4 regions of the Sediminibacillus dalangtanensis genome follow, and region 1 is predicted to be linked to each of the others. Evidence: riboswitches for the same ligand, from Rfam matches in the RefSeq annotation. Region 1 holds a riboswitch; each other region holds the start of a gene.
What was found. Region 1 has a riboswitch for S-adenosylmethionine ahead of ERJ70_RS15820 (sodium:solute symporter family protein). Riboswitches for the same ligand answer to the same signal wherever they lie in the genome.
Positions count from the first base shown of each region.

Region 1 (3,212 bases):
ACGTATACAGCAATATGGCATTCGGACTGAAACTGCGTAAATTTGATAAAAAAGAAATAGATAGACGGGTGAAGGAAGCAGCGAAAATCCTCGGTCTGGAAGGATACTTAAAGCGAAAGCCAAAAGCGCTTTCTGGCGGACAAAGACAGCGGGTCGCACTTGGACGGGCGATTGTCCGGGATGCAAAAGTGTTTTTGATGGACGAGCCGTTATCCAATCTAGATGCCAAATTACGGGTTCAAATGCGCGCAGAAATTCAAAAGCTGCATAAACGACTGCAAACAACTACTATTTACGTCACGCACGACCAAACCGAGGCCATGACGATGGCAAGCCGTCTAGTGGTCATGAAGGATGGCATTGTCCAACAAGTCGGAGCCCCCAAAGAAGTCTATGACTGTCCAAACAATGTATTCGTTGGTGGTTTCATCGGTTCTCCCTCTATGAATTTCTTTCATGGCAGGATAACGGACGACGGTTTTGTCATCGGCGACTTCCGGTTCAAACTTCCAGAAGCCAAATTAAAACAACTTTCAAGATTAGGCTATCGGGAAAAGGATGTGATAATGGGTATCCGACCGGAGGCCATCGAAAAGGAGGAGCAAATTGCTCCAAATAAATCAGATACGAGTTTCCCTGTCACCGTCGATGTAGCCGAACTTATGGGAGCAGAAACATACCTTTATTCAAGTCTAGGGGAACAAACCTTTATTGCAAGGATCGATGCCAAGTTTTCTATTCAAGGCGGGGATCAGCTGAACCTTTCTTTTGATATGGAGCAGGTTCTTTTCTTTGATCAAGACAGCGAGGATCGAATTCATCTTGATGCCGAAGTCGCCTCCGCAACCGGCTAAAAAGAAAAAATATTCCGAAATATCTGTTGACAGTTATCGTTACCATTGGTAATATAATTCCTAATTAAACCAAAAACCAAATAAACGAAGGTGTCTCTTATCAAGAGCAGGTGGAGGGAAATGGCCCGATGAAGCCCGGCAACCGACTGTAATACCATTGTGAAATGGGGCGTATCACTACGCCGCGGTTCTAACCGCTTAAAGCACGGTGCTAATTCCTGCAGTAGCAATACTGCAAGATAAGAGAAAGGGCGTTGCATGTTTTGGATGATAAACCTCTTTCTCTTAGAAAGAGGTTTTTTTGATTGCTTTTATCAACTAAAGGAGGAATACGAAATGTTTCTAATGTATGGATTATCGGCTATTGGTTTTGCTTTGATCGGGAGCATTGTTTGCTCGATTATGTATCCGAAAGGCAAGGAGGCCGCTAAATGAGTACATTGCCGACTTGGACAATTATACTGATTGTATTGCTGCTCGCCAGTTATGTTGTTGGTGTCTCCTATATCGGAAAACGGGGTGCCCCATACAGCAAAACAATGGCCGGATTCGCAACGGCTCGCGGCAAAGTAAGTCCCTGGCTTGTCGGAGCCAGTTTTGCTGCTACCTTTGCCAGCGCCAATTTATACTTAGGGCTTCCGGGACTCGCCTATCAATATGGCATTTCAGTATTGTGGTACACATTAGGCAGCTTTGGCACCGCATGGATCGGGCTGCTACTCTTCGCAAAAACATTTTGGAAGTATCAAAAAGAAAAAGGCGGTGTGTCCACCTTGCCAGAGTGGCTGGGAAAACGCTATAACAGCAAAACGCTTCAAATCTTGGTATCTATTCTACTATTGTTCAATATCTATTATATCGTCGGACAAAATGTAGGACTAGCAACCATATTTGAAACGATCATCGGTATCCCATACGAATGGGGAGTCGTCGCCGGCGTGATGATCACCATCATTTACATCGGGCTGGGCGGTGCCTTTGCTCAAATCATCACCGATGCTTTTCAGGGGATATTGATGTCTGTCACCTCTGTCTTGATTATTGTTTCATTGTTCTGGACAATTGGTGGCGGCTTCCAGGTATTTGACCGGATGTTCGATCAACTTGCGGCCATTCATCCTTCCCTAGTCTCCACCTTTTCAGCAGAGGGTCCCTATGACAGCGTTCCGACTGTCCTTGCCATACAATTTTTGATGATCAGTTTTGTATTGATGCCTCATTTACTAAATAAGATTTTGGCGATTGAAACGGAAAAAGAACTGCGTCCATTTGTAATTTCCAGTGGCGTGCATTTATTCTTCATTTCTTATCTGCCTGTGTTTGGCGGATTTGCAGCAAGGATTCTCGTTCCCGGCCTGGCCGAGGCAGATCAAGCATTGCCCGCTTATTTAATCGAGGCTTTTCCACCCGCCCTCGTTGCGTTGATGATTGTCGGTGTAATTTCAGCAGTGCTTTCGAGCACAGACAGCCTTTATCTATCGATAACTTCCAGTATCGGCAATGACATTTACCTGCCGCTGGTACAAAAAACACAATCCAGACTTACTCCCGCCAACTATGATCAGCGTGCAGTTATCATTGCAAAGTCTTCTTTGATAGTTGTCGGAGCTGCTTCGCTGTACTTGTCAATAAATCGCCCGGAGTCCCTGGCCATGCTCATTCAATTTAGTTTCTCGGCCATCATCAGCGGCGTATTCGGACCAGTGCTGCTAGGCTACTTTTGGAATAAAGGAAATCGAACAGGCGCAATTGTTTCCGTTTTAACCGGTTCCCTGTCCTATTTGGCCTTTACACAATTCAACCTGCTCCCTAATTTGTACATTGCCCTGTTTGTCAGTTCTGCTCTTGGATTTATCAGCATGCTGGCGGCGAGCTATTTGGCGACAGCATTCGGACCTAAGGTGCGTATGGCTGGCAAACATAGTGCTTAAATGGCAAATTGCTAAATAATTCGTTACAGGAGGAATTCCCATTGACAAAAGAAATCATTTTACATGCCTTCGAAATGAACAGCGCGATGCATAATTCGCATGGACTTTGGAAACATCCGGACAGCAAGCGGCATCGCGGCTATAAGGATTTGCAATATTGGGTAGACCTTGCCCGCTTGTTGGAGAAAGGTAAATTCGATGCGGTGTTTTTTGCTGATGTGCTCGGCATTTACGATGTTTACCGTAATAGTAAAACGCCATCAATCCGAGATGGTTTACAAGTGCCGGTGAACGACCCTGCCCTGCTTGTTTCAGCAATGGCACAAGCGACTGATCACCTGGCATTCGCCATTACTGTCAGCACCACCTATGAGCCACCCTTCGGCAATGCCAGACGTTTTTCCACTCTTGATCATTTAACTAATGG
Region 1 covers NZ_CP046956.1:3,187,125-3,190,336, forward strand. Annotated here, with positions in the region: gene ERJ70_RS15815 (ABC transporter ATP-binding protein) at 1-854, shown strand, start outside; SAM riboswitch class I at 949-1,100, shown strand; gene ERJ70_RS15820 (sodium:solute symporter family protein) at 1,286-2,785, shown strand; gene ERJ70_RS15825 (LLM class flavin-dependent oxidoreductase) at 2,827-3,212, shown strand, end outside.

Region 2 (3,212 bases), 370 kb from region 1:
GACGAGCTCCGCTTTGACTCCGGTCCGTTCCAATTCCTCCGGTGACAGCTGCTGGTGGGTCGTGGAGGCCGGATGGATGATCAACGATTTGGCATCTCCGACATTGGCTAGATGCGACCATAAAGCCACATTGTTGATTAACTTGCGGCCTGCTTCTTTCCCGCCCTTAATGCCAAAATTGACGATTGAACCGTACCCGTGCTGCAAGGTTTCACTTGCTTGCTGGTGGGACGGATGCTCCTCCAATCCTGGATAGGACACCCATTCCACTGCCGGATGGTCCTTTAAGTAACGGGCAAGCTCCACCGCATTCTGGTTATGCCGTTCAACGCGCAGATGCAAAGTTTCCAGGCCTTGCAGCAGCAAAAAAGCGTTGAAAGGACTCAGCGAAGCTCCGAAATCACGCAGCAGCTGCACCCTTACTTTGGTGCTGAACGCCAATGTTCCGAAATCCACGGCATAGCGGATGCCATTGTAGCTCGGATCCGGGTCCGTAAACTGGGGGTATTTTTCCGAATTCCAATCAAATCTTCCACCATCGACGATCACCCCGCCAATCGAAGTGCCATGCCCTCCAATCCATTTGGTTGCCGAGTGAACGACAATATCTGCTCCAAGTGTGATTGGCTTGCAAACATGTGGTGTAGCAAAGGTGTTGTCAATGATCAGCGGCACCCCATGTTCATGGGCGATTCCCGCAACTTTTTCGACATCGAGCACGTGCAGACTGGGATTGCCGATGATTTCTCCATACACTGCTTTGGTTTTATCGGTAATCGCCGCGCGGAAATTTTCAGGATCGGTCGGATCGACAAAGTTTACCTTGATGCCATAACGCGGCAGGGTGGTCGAGAACAAATTGTACGTACCGCCATATAAGTTGGTGGCAGCTACAATTTCATCCCCTGCACTGGCCAGGTTAAGAATCGATAATGTGATAGCTGCCATACCGGAAGATACACCGACTGCCGCCACGCCTTCCTCCAACAAAGCCAGCCGTTTTTCAAAAACATCTACAGTCGGATTTCCCAAACGGGAATAAATGTTTCCCGGTTCATCGAGAGCGAACAACCGCTCTGCATGTTCTGTATCGTGGAACACATAGGAAGTAGTTTGATAGATTGGGACAGCTCGCGACCCTGTTGTCGGATCCGGGGACTGACCGCCGTGAAGTGATAACGTTTCTAAATCATAAGTATTTGCCATGTTTCTATTCCTCCTGTTAATTAACTTTTTATCAGCCAAAACAAAAAGCCCTCTTCATAAGAAGAGGACTGATCACACAATCTCTCCTCTTATCTACCAGGATTACTCCTGCAGGAATTAGCACCTTTCAAGTCAATTCGACTTGAAGGTTGCCGGGCTTCATCGGGCCAGTCCCTCAGCCTCTCTGGATAAGAGTCCATATTAAATTGTCTTGTCTTTGTGTATTAGTTTTCCAATCCCGATTTAATAATGCTTCCCCATTTTTCAAATTCGACCAGAAAACCGTCATGCCCGAAACTGGTATCAATCAACGTGTATTCTGCCTCTTTCCCATTCTGTTTCAACTGGTCGATGAACTGTTCCAGCGAACCCGGCGGAAACAGCAAATCCCCGCTGTAACCCAGCGCCGTTACCGGTGCTTCAATCCGGGAAGCGGCCTGTTGCCAACCGTCGCGACCACGCCCGATATCATGGGTATCCATCGCCTTCAACAAATACAAATAACTGTTGGCATCAAAACGTTTGGTCAGCTTTTTCCCCTGGTAATCAAGATAGGATTCGATTTCATAGGCAATTTCATCGTGGAAGTTCCCGGCAGGGGCACGCTGCTTCCTGGAAAAACGTTCATTGAACAAATCTCCCGATCGGTATGTGATCATCCCCACCATACGTGCCAGACTCAATCCACTCTCCGGTATGGTTCCTTCGGTATAATTGCCATTGTTCCAATTCGGGTCATGAAGAATGGCAAGCCTTGCGATATTGTTAAATGCAATCGCATAGTCGGTCAAGTACGGCGTGACAGCCAATGGGATCAAACGGTCCATTTTGTCAGGGTACATCACTCCCCACTCCAATACTTGCATCCCGCCGAGCGACCCGCCTATGACTGCGGTCAAATGGTCGATACCCAATTTTTCAAGTGCCATCTGTTGGGCACGGACCATATCGCGGACCGTTATAAACGGAAACTTGGCCTGGTAGGGCTCTCCTGTCCGAGGGTCTAGACTAAGCGGTCCGGTCGAACCATTGCAGCCGCCCAATACGTTGAATGAAATAACTTGGAACCGATCACTATCGATAAAGCCCCCAGGGGTGATCATTTCTGCCCAGTAGCCTGGCATATCCTGGTCACCAGCTGCATGTTGGCTGCCGGTCAATGCATGACAGACTAGGATTGCCGGTCCCTCGGCCAATCCAACCCGTTCGTAGGCAAGCTCAACCTCCTGGATCACGGTACCGGATTCCAACTCGAGTTCTCCTATGTTGACAGTACCGGTCTTCCTCTCAACAGCTGTTTTCACTTCCATACGACGGATCCACCACCTTTCTTGTTTTCAATTGATTTGCTCATTTCTCAATCCATTCGCCACAGCGAACCCATATGGATATTCTTTATCACTTTTCCAGTTGTTTGCCTCCCAGTTAACTGTCCAGGAAGGCAGGACAAAAGCGCAAGCGCCTGTTTAAAGGAGTACAGGCTAGAGTCGCCACGTCCTGTGGCAACGCCTGCATGACCCACATCGTTTGGGCCTCCGACAAGCTTAAGAATAGCCTCGGCTTGGCGCTTTTTGCCACACAGAGGGTGGGCTTAAGACCTCGAGGGGGTAAGCGCTGGAGCTGGATGTGGCTGGTTCAGCCAATAATGATCCACAGACAGTTAAATTTATAAATTTCCTACACAATAAAAAAATGCCTCTCCAGAAGATAGAGAGGCATTGGTTATCAATTCACTCCTTATCTTCCAAGCTTTCGCTCAGCAGGAATTAGCACCTTTTTAAGCCGTGGCTTAAAGGTTGCCGGGTTTCATCGGGCCAGTCCCTCCACCTCTCTGGATAAGTATTCGCAATATTCCGTTTTGATTGTAACCAGAATTCTAGCATGTAGCAGAAAACCTGTCAACAGGTTTTCTGCCTATTTCATTTTTTAAAATTATTATTAAGAAAAAATAAGAATAAACCGTTTATTTCCCGTTACTTGCGGGAAGATGTTAACTGTCGCGATAG
Region 2 covers NZ_CP046956.1:2,812,163-2,815,374, forward strand. Annotated here, with positions in the region: gene ERJ70_RS14125 (PLP-dependent aspartate aminotransferase family protein) at 1-1,206, opposite strand, end outside; SAM riboswitch class I at 1,293-1,401, opposite strand; gene metX (homoserine O-acetyltransferase MetX) at 1,431-2,516, opposite strand; SAM riboswitch class I at 2,941-3,048, opposite strand.
Region 2: it holds a riboswitch for S-adenosylmethionine, as region 1 does, so the genes downstream of both, ERJ70_RS14125 (PLP-dependent aspartate aminotransferase family protein) here and ERJ70_RS15820 (sodium:solute symporter family protein) in region 1, are expected to answer to the same signal.

Region 3 (3,212 bases), 530 kb from region 1:
TGGAGGAGAGCCGGGAGGCGTATCAATTATTACGCGAGGAAACAGAAGCAAAGCTGATGGATGAAGAAACGCACACCTTTCAAAAAGGGCTGCTTGTGATACCTGCTTATCTGGCAAAAGGAATTGAGTTTGATGCGGCGATTATCTATAATGCTTCCGCTGCTCAATATTACCGGGAACTGGAGCGGAATTTGCTTTACACGGCATGTACGAGGGCGATGCATGAACTGGCTGTGTTCTCGATCGGTCCAGTGTCCGCCTTTTTGCAACAGCTACCGGAAGACTTGTATGACAGGGCTTAGGCAAGAGAAATCTAACCATTTCCGTCCGAATTGGGCGTCAGCCAAAACAAGCACACTTTTCCTAGACTTTATTGTTTCGTCTTGAGAGTTGATAGAAACTATGCAGTAACTTTAATGGGAAGCTCCGTTGCCTATTCAAAAAGCGTGTTACCCACCGCTTCGGTAGCATACTTCGCTTTCCGCGGACACGGCTTCAGCTAACTTGGTAAAGAAAACCGCTTTACCAAGTGGATCTTCAGCTCGCGCTGTTCCCGCTGGAGTCTTCGTATGCTACCTGCGCTAAGAAGTTTGCTGATTATCGCAGGCATTAAACCTCTTAATAAAACGCTTGTGAGGATATGTACGTCTTTTCCTCTTCTCTCGGTCTTTCTGCTTGTTTTCCTAGAAATGTCTTTTGATAAGATGTTTCATGCTATTGAATGAAGAAAAATATGTCTAGTATACTCGCTTAAAAACAGGAAGCTATTCCTAGCTGAGGAAATACCCGGAGACTCCTGCGGGAGCAAAGGCCTCGGAGAGATCCCGCAGAGCGTTAGCTCGAGGAAGCTCACCAGCCGCCCGCGGAAAGCGTAGGGTATTTCCTCAGCGCTGTTCTCCAACCTAAATAAAGGCCGGATGTCAGGAAGACACATTCAAGTTAATTCACAGTTTATAGGTTTTATGAAAAACAAAATCAATGTAATTAGGGAAATCAACCAGTTGCAATTAACCCGAGTTATTTGATAAGATTACTTCAACCGAATAACGATTCTTATGAAGAGAGGCGGAGGGAAAGGCCCGATGAAGCCCGGCAACCCACTGATAATTCAGGAAGGTGCCAAATCCTGCAGAGTAAATGTACTCTGAGAGATAAGAAGCAGATTGACAAAAAAGCCTTCTTCCTCTCCGGGAGAAGGCTTTTTTATAACACTCGGTTTCGACTAAGGTCTTATTCGGAAACAAAAAATCATTAGTATTCAGGCAGGGGAGAGATAACATGAAGTATGGATTTTGGCTGCCGATTTTCGGCGGATGGTTGCGAAACGTAGAGGATGAACAGATGCCCCCAACCTTTGATTATGCCAAACAAGTGATTCAGTCAGCAGAAAAATGGGGCTATGATACCACGCTGATTGCTGAGTTATATTTAAACGACATAAAAGGAATCGATGCCGATTCCCTGGAAGCATGGTCGACAGCAGCCGGACTGGCAGCAGTGACGGAAAAAATTGAAATCATGACCGCGGTACGTCCCGGGTTCCACAATCCTGCTGTAGCAGCAAAAATGGCAGCGAACATTGATCATATCAGTAACGGCCGGTTCACACTGAACGTTGTCTCAGCGTGGTGGGAAGAAGAAGCGAAACAATATGGTGGAGCGTTTACCGCTCACGATGAGCGGTATGACCGGACAGAAGAATTTCTGGATGTGTTAAAAGGGATGTGGCAGGAAGAGACATTCTCTTACCATGGCAACTATTATGAAGTGAACAATGCCAAGCTGGCTCCCAAGCCGGTTCAAAAACCTTATCCGACTGTGTATGCGGGAGGCGAAAGCGACCGTGGCAAACAGGCGATTGTCGATTCCTGTGACGCTTATGTCATGCACGGAGGCACGGTCGATGAAATTGCAAGCAAGATAGCGGAAATGAAGGTTCGGCGGGAAGAAGCCGGCCAGCCAGCATTCCACTCGTTTGGTATGGCGGCTTATGTAATTTGCCGAGACACTGAGGAAGAAGCACTGGAAGAATGGAGACGAATTACCGATGTGAAGGATACGGCTGGATATGCCGGTTACCAGGATTTTATCAGCAAGTCACAGCTGGAGCAGCAGGTGAAACGGAACGATTACTCGGTTTCGAATCGGGGTCTTCGTCCAAATTTAATTGGTACACCGGAACAAATTGCGGAACGGATCGCGGCATATGAAGAAGCAGGATTGGATTTACTGTTATTGCAGTTTTCCCCGCAACTTGAAGAGATGAAACGTTTTTCAGAACAAGTGATGCCGCTTGTGGAGGAAAAAAGACGCCAGTTATTTAAATAAAAAGACGCCAGTTATTTAAATAACTTGAAACGAAACCACACCAAGGAGAGGAGACGGCAGAATGAGCAAAGTATATGTAATCCATGAAAACAGTGAGTGGACCGAACACCTGACCAAACGATTGGAGGAGCTGGAGGTTCCTTATGAAGAATGGTTTTTAGACCAGGGGATGGTCGATTTAACAGAAGAACCACCCGAAGGGATCTTTTATAGCCGGATTAGTGCTTCATCCCATACAAGAGATCATCGATATGCCCCTGAATTGACGGAGGCGGTTTTAGCATGGCTGGAGCGACACGGGCGCACGGTGATCAATGGCAGCAGTGCACTTCGACTTGAATTGAGCAAGGTCAATCAGTATATGGCGTTGAATGAAGCGGGAATCCGTACTCCGAAAACGCTGGCAGCTGTCGGCAAGGAGCAGATTGTGGATGCGGCTGAAAAACTCAATGCAGCATCATTCATCACGAAACACAACAGGGCAGGAAAAGGGTTGGGAGTTCAGTTGTTCCATACCATCGACGGATTGAAGGAGTACTTGGATGGCCCCGATTTTGATGAGCCGGTCGATGGCATCACCCTTGTTCAGGAATATATACAGGCACCCGAGCCATATATTACCCGCTGTGAATTCATCGACGGAAAGTTTCTATACGCTGTTCAGGTCGATACGTCGGAAGGATTCGAATTATGTCCTGCAGATGCCTGCACAATCGATGACTTGTTCTGCCCAGTGGGAGAACAACCGGAGGATCAATCAAAGTTCCGCATTGTGGAGAATTTCAACGAGCCGATTATTGAAAAGTATGAACAATTCCTGGCGGACAATGGTATCCGGGTGGCAGGGATTGAGTTCATTTTCAATCAAGATGGAGAGCTTTTCA
Region 3 covers NZ_CP046956.1:3,716,092-3,719,303, reverse strand. Annotated here, with positions in the region: gene helD (RNA polymerase recycling motor HelD) at 1-302, shown strand, start outside; SAM riboswitch class I at 1,051-1,158, shown strand; gene ERJ70_RS18160 (LLM class flavin-dependent oxidoreductase) at 1,279-2,328, shown strand; gene ERJ70_RS18155 (ATP-grasp domain-containing protein) at 2,390-3,212, shown strand, end outside.
Region 3: it holds a riboswitch for S-adenosylmethionine, as region 1 does, so the genes downstream of both, ERJ70_RS18160 (LLM class flavin-dependent oxidoreductase) here and ERJ70_RS15820 (sodium:solute symporter family protein) in region 1, are expected to answer to the same signal.

Region 4 (3,212 bases), 160 kb from region 1:
GATGGATGTCATGGACTTTTTCCGGATCCGTATAAATTCCGTTCTCTTTATCGAGACGGACTGCTTCATCTTCCCAGCTGCCCTCCCAAAGCTTGTAGCAAACATCCACGTACTCTGCTGCAATATCATACCGCTCATCATGGTTCACCTGGTCTTCCAGCCCCATATTCACTGCGGCACTTTTTAAATAAGAAGTAACGATATTCCATCCTACTCTTCCTTTTGTCAAATGATCTAAAGTCGACATTCTGCGAGCGAAGGTGTAGGGATGCTCATGGCTGACAGAAGCAGTCACGCCAAAACCAAGATGCCTGGTGACCGCCGACATAAGCGGGACGACCAGCAATGGGTCGTTCACGGGTGATTGAGCTCCCTGTCTTACCGCCGCATCCCGGGAATTCTCGTAAACATCATAGGTACCTAATACATCAGCTAAAAACACTGCATCAAAGTTTCCTCTTTCCAAAAGCTTTGCCAGCTCAATCCAATATTCACTATCCTTGTATCTGTGTGATTGGTCGTCAGGGTGTGTCCATAATCCCGGTGATTGGTGTCCTGCACAATTCATATCAAAGGCGTTTAAATAAATCCGCTTATCCGTCATTCGATTTACTCCTCCTTGTGATGGATATTTATTGGTTTAAATTGGCTGCTTTTGCTTATTGACCGTCTGGACGAAATAATCCAGTTGCTTCTCTAATCGCAGGTTTAAGTCATGATCATGAATCGGCTGTTCGATGTCCTGTTTATCGATGCATTTGTTCAAAAGATAAACGCCCTTCAAATTCTGTCCCTTCAGCGTAGCCAACAGCGGCTTCAAACTATATTCCACGGCAAGTAAATGGGAGGGACTGCCGCCGGTCATCAGTGGTAAGACCGGTGTATCCTCCAGTACATCCTGCGGCAAAATATCCAAAAATGCCTTGAGAACACCAGAGTAAGCAGCTTTATACACGGGGGATCCGACAATAGCCCCCTTTGCCTGACGGATGAGCGCTGACGCTTCCGTAACCGCCTGACTGTCATACCTTCCTTCAAACAAATCGGCTTGCGGGATATCCTTTACAGATAAATGTGCAGTGGAAAACCCCTTTCGCCTTAAAGACTCCCCTAAATAGTTCAGCACCGCGTCGGTTCCAGATTGGGCTGAAGGACTTCCAGATAAAATGATGATTTCACTCAAGAAAATCTCTCCCTTTCTGCCAAATGGCATTTACGTAGCAACTCGGGTAAGAGGGAATTTTTCCATAAGAAAAGCCCCCTTTTCCGCAGTATGAGAAAAGAGGGCTGTTATCGTCCGATATCCGCTCTTATCTCCCAAGAATGCATCTTGGCTGGAATTAGCACCTTTCTGACAACAGTCAGAGGTTGCTGAAGCTTCAATGGGCCAGTTCCCTCGGCTTCTCTGGATAAGAATTTTTAATTTGACACCTATCATAATACCAATGACTTTCCATGTCAACTACTTTTTGTAATAATCAGAATAGTGCTGCCTGCATAAAGTAGCTTGTTTGGCAGGTTTATCTGCCCGGTTTTTGAGAAACATATAGATATACTTAATCCAGGAGGAAACGTTATGCATGAATTTAACGAAACTTTTATCCAGATTCTTATCCTGCTTGCTATCTCGGTTGCCGTTATCGGGATTGCTAAAAAGATCGGTCAGCCTTATACAATTGCACTCGTTTTGGTCGGTTTATTTCTGGGCATTATTAATGTTCATGTACCACTGATAGATGAAGCAGAAGCATACATTACCCAATCAGAAGTTTTTCAGACCATTATTATTTCATTGTTCCTGCCGATTTTACTGGGGGATGCGACACTGAAACTGCCATTTCACCATTTATACCAACATAAGCGCGCAGTTCTCGGTATGGCCTTCATCGGTACGTTTCTGTCGTTTATCGTGATTGGCTTTGCCACCCATTATTTTATTGGCTTGCCAATAGCCGTGGCGTTCACGTTTGCAGCGTTAATGAGTGCCACAGACCCAATCAGTGTTGTGTCCATTTTTAAGTCGTTAGGCGTTTCGGAAAAGCTGTCCACGATCATGGAAGGGGAATCATTGTTCAATGATGGCATTGCCGTGGTACTCTTCAAAATTTCATCGATTTATTTACTTACCTATATTGAGTTAGGCTGGGAAGGACTTGGCAGTGGCATTCTGTTATTCTTGAAATTCAGTGTGGGCGGCGTGCTGGTCGGTGTCATCCTCGGCTTTATTTTTTCTCAAATCATTCGCTTTTTTGATGATTATCCATTTGAGATTGCATTGTCAGCCATCTTGTTTTTCGGAAGCTATTTTATTGCGGAGCACTTGGAGGTATCCGGGGTCATTGCGGTGGTAGCAGGTGGATTTATGTTTGCCGATTATGGCGGAAAAATTGGTATGACGGAAAAAACGAGAGTGACTATCAACACGTTTTGGGATGTGATCACCCTTGTTGCCAACTCAATCATCTTTTTGCTGATTGGATTGGAAATCCGCAACATCGATTTCAATAATCAGTGGAACATCATCGCGTTTGCGATCGTTCTTGTCATCACCGGTCGAATCATCGCCTTGTACATCAGCACATTGCCCGTAAAAGATTTGAATCGGAAAGAGCGGATTCTTCTTAACTGGGGCGGTTTACGAGGAAGCTTATCGATTGCGCTCGCTCTCAGCCTTCCAATGGAATTCACCGGCCGTGACACTGTCCTGTTACTGACCTTCTCCGTTGTCTTATTCTCTTTGATTGTCCAGGGGATGTCCATCAAACCATTGATCAAAAAGCTCGGTTTGTCAGGCACCGATTCAACCAAATAAACATGACCGCAGTGAAATCCGCTTTGTAATACCGAACGCTAACTGGACTGAAGTGTTAAAAGTGCTTCTTCAAGTATTAAGTGAATCTCGCGATGGGAGAAACAGCAAGGACACGTCAATTGATTTAGCAAAAGTAAAACTTTCTAACAGAAAACGCGCCAATCCATCAAGCTCGCCATAGCAATAAGAAATACTCATCAAACAATAGAATCATAGGAAGGTTTTCTAAGAAGCTTACCTTATATGAACAATCAAAAAAGAAACCGGACGAATTCGAATGCTTGCGTTTCGAACCATCGTCCGGTCTTTGCTTTGACCACTATACCGTTTTTCGAGTGACTTTACTCTGCTGAATTCAAATCAATTACTTTATTGACCAAAGAGGCGAAGGGCTCGTCCT
Region 4 covers NZ_CP046956.1:3,025,529-3,028,740, forward strand. Annotated here, with positions in the region: gene ERJ70_RS15120 (LLM class flavin-dependent oxidoreductase) at 1-604, opposite strand, end outside; gene ssuE (NADPH-dependent FMN reductase) at 641-1,183, opposite strand; SAM riboswitch class I at 1,308-1,416, opposite strand; gene ERJ70_RS15130 (cation:proton antiporter) at 1,577-2,812, shown strand; gene ERJ70_RS15135 (hypothetical protein) at 3,154-3,212, opposite strand, start outside.
Region 4: it holds a riboswitch for S-adenosylmethionine, as region 1 does, so the genes downstream of both, ssuE (NADPH-dependent FMN reductase) here and ERJ70_RS15820 (sodium:solute symporter family protein) in region 1, are expected to answer to the same signal.